DNA from 2 places in the Arthrobacter sp. SE2 genome. Region 1 is predicted to be linked to the other one. Evidence: predicted binding sites of a transcription regulator. Region 1 holds the regulator's gene; the other holds the start of a gene.
What was found. Region 1 encodes LexA, which represses DNA repair genes until DNA is damaged. Its sites were predicted from a motif close to TCGAACANNTGTTCGA; they were not measured.
Positions count from the first base shown of each region.

Region 1 (3,409 bases):
GAAGACCTGGAGGATCTGCTGCAGCACTTCATTGGAACCGTTGGCTGCCCAGATGTTCTCGGCCGCAAGGTCGTGGCCGAGGTACTCCGCAAGGGCCTCGCGCAGTTCTGTGAACTCGCGGTCCGGATAGCGGTTCAGTCCGACGGCGGCTGCCGCTACCGCTTCGGTGATGGCCGCCTGGACCTCGGCCGGCACGCCATGGGTGTTTTCGTTGACGTTGAGCAAAATCGGAACATCAAGCTGCGGCGCACCATACGGGCTCAGGCCGCGGAGGTTGGTCCGGAGGGGAAGTCGGTCAAGTCGCTCAAGCTGGTCACTCACCATGACAGTTTAAGGTGCGGGGGCGGATGCCCTGAAACTGTGACGGCCCGGCGCCCGCTCGGGGACCTGCCAACCGGTCAACGTTGCTGTCAGGTGGAAGGAATGAACAGTTGCTGGCCCGGCACGATGTGGCCGTCCTGAAGGTTGTTCAGCTGGATAATCTCGGCGACGACGTCGCGGGGATCACGGGAAGGTGCGGCCTTTCCCGCAATCCCCCACAAGGACTGGCCCACTTGTACCGTGACGCTCGTACTCGAGGTGGGCTGCAGCTCGGCGGCGGAATCAGCAGCCTTGGCGGGCGAATTCAGGAATCCCGCCAGGCTGAGCAGCACTGCGACCACGAGCATTGCCGGGAGGCCGAAGAAGACCATGCGGCCCCGGCGGGTCAGGCGAAGCCGGCCCGGTGCCGTACTGCGGCCGGACCTGTGGGTGATGGTGATTGCGGACATGAGCTGAGCCCTTCTGAACAATGCCGCGTTCCGGAATCTCTGGTTGCGGCTGCCAATTCTTGCCTTCAGTCAGTGCTTGCAGGACGGTTATTAGTTGATCTGTTCGAACGATTCGAACGACCACCCGGATCCTGCAGCGCTTATATAGAACACATATTCGAACCTTGCTACGACATTTTTAGCACCTATCAACGAACGATGTCGAGACTCGCTAGAACAAATGTTTGAAAAACGCCAGTGCCTGCCCTACGTTTGAGTGAAGGAAGAGCACTGAACCAGTGCAACAGGAGGGTCTGACATTTCAGGCCGACAGTCCCGGCAGGCGCCTCAGGGCCGAATGGGCGGAACGGAAGGGCGTTGGCGAACATGGCAGCGAAAGCCACTGGCAGCGGGCCGGCCTCAGCGCGGAGCCAGCAGCCGCAGAAGGCCCCCAAGAGCCTGACCGTCCGCCAGAAGAAAATCCTGGAGACCATCCAACGTTCGGTGAACGATCATGGCTATCCGCCGTCGATGCGTGAAATCGGGGACACCGTCGGCTTGGCGAGCCTGTCCAGCGTCACGCACCAGTTGTCACAGCTCGAGAAGCTCGGCTATCTTCGTCGCGATCCCAAGCGCCCGCGTGCGATGGAAGTCCTCATGCCGTTGACCCTGGACGGCGGCTCTGTCATACCCGGCGTTGAATCGCCGGCGAAACTCCGCAGCGCGGGCGGACTGGCCGTCACGGAACTCGCGAGTGCCAGTGACACGGCCATGGTCCCCCTCGTCGGACGCATTGCTGCCGGTGGACCCATCCTGGCGGACCAGACCGTTGAAGACGTACTGCCTCTGCCCCGCCAATTGGTAGGCCATGGCGAGCTCTTCATGCTGAGAGTCGCCGGTGATTCCATGATCGACGCCGCTATCTGCGATGGAGACTGGGTGGTGGTACGGCGTCAGAACGACGCCCTCAACGGTGACATCGTGGCCGCACTCCTGGACGACGAAGCGACCGTCAAGACGTTCCGGCAACGGGACGGCCACACGTGGCTGCTCCCCCAGAACACGCAGTACGAACCCATCCTCGGCGACCACGCCACCATCATGGGCAAAGTCGTCTCGGTCCTGCGCTCCCTTTAGGACGCGCTCGCTCCAGGACGGGTCCGCTTGAGCAAGCGCGCGCTTTAGGCCTTGGCCGACTCGGCGTAAAGACGTTCGAGCGCACCCCGCACCACTGAACGGTCCGTGGTGGGCCAGAAGGGCGGCAACGCTGCCCGGAGGAAGTTTCCGTAGCGCTCCGTCGAAAGCCGCGAATCCAGGACCGCCACAACCCCTTTGTCCCCCGTTGAGCGGATGAGACGGCCAGCCCCTTGGGCCAGCCGGATGGCGGCGTGCGTCGCTGAAACTGCCATGAAACCGTTGCCACCGGCCTGCGCCACCGCGCGGGACCGTGCCGTCATCAGGGGATCGTCCGGACGAGGGAACGGTATCCGGTCAATCACTACCAGCCGGCATGAACCGCCTGGAACGTCAACGCCCTGCCAAAGGGACATGGTGCCGAAGAGGCACGTGTCTTCCTCCTCGGCAAACTGCCTCACCAACGCGGCCATGGTCGATTCGCCCTGGCACAGGATGTCCACGTCCAGGCGTGACCGCATCGCTTCCGCCGCCTCCTCCGCTGCCCGTCGGGAAGAGAAGAGGCACAAGGCTCCGCCGTGCGAGGCCTTGATGAGCTCTTCAAGTTCGTCAAGCGCTTCGGGCGAGGTGCCGCGCGCCGGCTTGGGCAGGTGCTTGGCGACGTACAGCATGCCCTGCTTCGGGTAGTCGAAGGGCGAGCCTACATCCACTCCGGTCCAGCTGGGGGCCCCTTGTCCTGTCAGGCCCAGCCCTCCGGCCGTGGCCTCGAACGCAGAGCCAATGGCCAACGTGGCAGAGGTCAACACCACGGTATGGCCCGCGAAGAGCCCTTCCCGGAGGCGTCCGGCAACGCTGAGCGGCGCGACATTGATGAGCGCAGGCGAATCCTCGTCGGGAGCCGTGTAGCCCTGCTGCGGATCGAAGGTACTGTTCCGGGAAAGCCACACGACTTCCCGGTTGTCCCGGGCCGAGAGCAGCCGTTCGCACAGCTCGAGGATCAACATCAGCCGTGAGCGCGCGAGCTGGCGTCCGCCGTCGACCGTGTTGGACGAATCTCCCTTCGAGTCGGAAAGCGCTGCACGGCAGGCTTCCCGGAGCTGGTCCACGCAATCAAGTTGTTCGTCATTGAGCCCGTTGGGCAGGAGGCCCGAGGGCGCACCGATGATCGCGAGTTCCAAGCGGTCCGCGGCGGCCTTCAGGGCGTCCACAGTGATGGCCGTGTGTTTGCGGGCGCTCGAGGCAGCGGCATGGATCATCGCGACGGACAGCTGCCCGGACACAGCTCCGGTCACGCGGTCCTGGAGCTCGTGGGCCTCGTCCACCACGACTACGTCGTATTCGGGCAGCACGGCCAGGCCTTCGAAGGCGCTGACCGCGAGCATCGCATGATTGGTGACCACGACGTCGGACTCCGCGGCACGGTGGCGGGCCAGCTCGCTGAAGCACTCCTCCGCCACGGGGCACTTCTGCGCCCCGAGGCACTCCATCGACGTGACGGACACCTGGCGCCAGGCCCGGTCGGTCAC
Region 1 is NZ_JBZAYA010000002.1:43,736-47,144, forward strand. Features, by position in the region: gene AC4CS3_RS02905 (histidinol-phosphate transaminase) at 1-321, opposite strand, end outside; gene AC4CS3_RS02910 (LysM peptidoglycan-binding domain-containing protein) at 411-770, opposite strand; gene lexA (transcriptional repressor LexA) at 1,137-1,886, shown strand; gene AC4CS3_RS02920 (ATP-dependent DNA helicase) at 1,931-3,409, opposite strand, start outside.

Region 2 (3,409 bases), on a different contig from region 1:
GAGTCCGGGGGATCACCTTGCGGGGATCCTGGCCCCTTGCCAGGGCATGCGCAGTGATTCCGGCAGCCCCGAAACGGGACCGGACATCGGCGGCGGGAAGATTGGCGAAATTCCCCAAAGTGAGGACGCCAAGGCGTTTGAGCAAGGAAGCCAGCTTCGGCTGCCCTAGTACTTCCACCGGAAATGGAGCCAGGAAATCCCGGGAAGAACCCGGCGGGAGCACAAGAACGGCAGAGAGTTCGCTGGTGCTCCGGGCTGCTTGCTCGGCGGCGAACACGGAATCGGCGATCCCCACACGAGCCTCCACGGCGAGACGGTCCGCCGATTCAAGCACAGCACCGGCGGCCGCTTCCTCTCCGCCGTAATATCTGGCGGCACCCTTGGCCCGGATAGCGCATAGTCCGGGGCGAAGCACTTCCACGCCAGGAGTCCGTTCCTCAAGTGACGAGACCACGGGCTCGAATTCCCTCGTATCCCGCACCGGATCAACGGCACACACCACCAGCTCAGGGCAGCGGGTCTGCGCTTCCCTTAGCCGCAAGCCCCGGACTACTCCCTCTGCCCGGGCTTCCGCGGAGCAAGCAGCTATGACACCTTTGGCTATGACTGCCGTAGGCACATCAGACGGCAGGGCATCTGCCAAGCGGGCGGCGACAAGGGGCCAATCAGGGAACCACGTAACCAACGCGCGCACCGGGGTTTCAAGCTGAAACAGCATCATGCTCCCATCCGATGGCGGGAAAGATCCACCGGGCCGCTGTCCGCAAGATCCACGGAAGCCCTGCGGGAACTGCCCCTCAAGGCGACTTCGAGTTCGAGCTCCTGTTTTTCGAGATGTCCATGGCCCTGTCCGAGCCCCGCCCACTCATATCCATTCACTTGCAAGACGGCTTCACTCTGCGGCCAGGGTCCCATGACAAGGAGGACGGAACTCCGCTCCCGGAGCCTGGCTCCCAAGCGTGCAGCCTCAGCGGGTGCGACTCTTTCCGGAGCCCGCGCAAGGACCACCGAGAGCACGTCCGCCATGGCAGCGATCACCTGCGTCCAGCTGGTCCCGGGGTCAGGCACCAGCACCAGCCGGTCGAGCGCAATGCCGAACCCTGCTGCCGCCTCGACCCCGAAGTCAGGTAGTCCGGCTACCCCGCACCACGAGCCATTCAGTGATGGTCCGGCCAATAATGCCATGGCCAGCGACATGGATCCCTGTATGGAGTAAGCCGCTCCCGGGCGCAGTCCGCCCGGCAGGAGCCTGCTAAGTGAAGGGAGCACGGGCAGGGAGCGTTCGCTTCCGCGCTTGCCCTGCATGAGGTGGATCTGCGCCTGCAAGTCATCGCGCAGCGAAGCCGGCGAAGCGGAAGACAGGCGGGATGACATACTTCAATTTTCGAACATATATTCGAATGAGTCAATTGCTCGGGATCCGCTTCGAAGGTTGGCCTCCTCAACGATCTACTGTTTTTGATGCGGACTCCCTGTTTCCGGGCGCGTGGTTCCGGGTCGGCGGGGCAGTGTCAGGGGCGAAACTGGTCAGTTGTTGAGGGCTAAGGCCCCCTGCGAGCGCGACCACGTCACGCTCGACAGCGAAACGGCCAGGATCGAAGCGAGGATCAACGCCGAGGCCGGGGCGGCAACGGCCCAAGGGGCACGCTCCACGTAGTTGATACCCTCGGCGAGGATAAGGCCCCACTCGGGCGACGGCTGGTGGGGGCCGAGGCCGAGGAACCCCAAAGCAGCCAAGGCGAGCGCGATTCCCGGTACCCGGAGCATCGAATGCCTGAACACCGGGCCAAGGATGGCCGGGAGGATGTAGCGCCAGAGGATGCGGACCCTTCCCACGCCCAGGACCGGAAGGATCTTCACGTGGGGCTGGGCCCTGGCCTCCTGCGCCAAGGCCGCCGTGTGGGCGGCGAGGGGTGCCCAACTGACCAGGGTGACGGCTATCGCCGCACCTTCGGCAGACGGCCCGGTCACCACGGCAACGATCAGGCCGGCCAGGATGGGCGGAGCGGCGTTGGCTACTTCAAGGGGACCGGTCGCCGCGAGCGGGAAGAGCCCGACGACGATCCCGATCACAAGGCAAGCCAGCACCACGAGCAGAGCCGTTCCCAGCGTGGACACGGCACCGTGCCCCACCCTGGCAAGAATGTCCCGTCCGCTCGCGTCGGCCCCGAAGGGCAGCTCGAAGCCCGGGCCGGCAAGCCGCGCATGGCTCGAGGTGAATGGGTCGCGAAGCAATCCCGCGACGACGATGAGCATCAACGCTCCTGCCGCAACGAGCGGAACCGCGGCATCCCGCCGTCGTGATCTTCCCGGCGAGTCCGGGACCGGAACCGTCCCCGAGCGCAGCGCCGCTCCCATGAGAAGGTATCGGGCCGCGGCGCTGAGGGAACCTGCCACGACGGCCAACATGAGGAGGGCCAGCACTCCTGCCTGCAGCGCGGGTATGTCCTGGGCGCTCGCCGCGCCCAGGACCGCGCGGCCCAAGCCCGGAATCGCGAAGACTCTCTCCACGGCAACCGCCCCGCCGGTAAGGCCAATGAGGACAAGTCCGATCTGGCTCATCACCGATGGCAGGGCCCGGCGGAGCACCGCCGCGGTGAGCCGGGCGCGGCTTGCTCCGGCCATCGCCCAGGTGGCCACCCATTTTTCGGCGAACGCCAGGCTGATGGCGTCGGAAAGAAGCCGCCCGATGAGCCCGCCGGCGGGCAGGCCGAGGGCGAGCGCCGGCAACACCGCGTGGTCCAGGCCCTGCCAGCCATACGGCGGGAACCAGCCCAGCCACACCGCACCGACGACAAGGAGCATCGCCGCGAGGAGGAACTCGGGGAGCGCAGTCATGGCCGCGGCCACGACGCCGGAGCCCCGCCCGGGGTTTCCGGCGAGCCCGCGCATCACGGACGGAACGCACAGCGCGGTGGCCACCACCATTGCGACGGCTACGGCGCACGCCATCAGGGTGACGGAGACTCCCAGGGTTTCCACGGTGCCGGGGCCAACAGGTGTGTTGGTAATCCAGGAATTCCCCATGTCCCCGCGCAAAAGGCCTCCGGCCCAGTCGAGGAAGATGTGCACCGGTCCTCGATCAAGTCCGAGCTCCGCGCGGATCATGCCCAGCGTTTCATCAGTCGCTTCCCGGTCGGCGTACCGGGCCCGCAGGATGGTGTACTCCGGGCTTTGTCCCGAAAGCCATGGCAAGAGCCCGATCAGCAGAACGATAGCGAAGAGTGCCACGGCTCGGGAAGCCGCGGTTTTGACGAACGCCGGGCCCCGCATCAGTCGGCGATTCCTGTCTTGCTGGTGATCAGGGCGCGCTCGCGGGGATCACGTTCTACGTTGCGGATCCTGGCTGATTCGCCTTGGATGACGCGCTCGTGCAGGAGCGGCACGGCCGCATCCTTCGAGAGGATCA
Region 2 is NZ_JBZAYA010000010.1:53,315-56,723, reverse strand. Features, by position in the region: gene AC4CS3_RS14790 (DNA polymerase Y family protein) at 1-721, opposite strand, end outside; gene imuA' (DnaE2-dependent mutagenesis accessory factor ImuA') at 718-1,374, opposite strand; gene AC4CS3_RS14780 (ABC transporter permease subunit) at 1,528-3,273, opposite strand; gene AC4CS3_RS14775 (ABC transporter substrate-binding protein) at 3,273-3,409, opposite strand, start outside.
Region 2: the regulator LexA is predicted to act here: its motif matches at 1,385-1,400, upstream of imuA' (DnaE2-dependent mutagenesis accessory factor ImuA').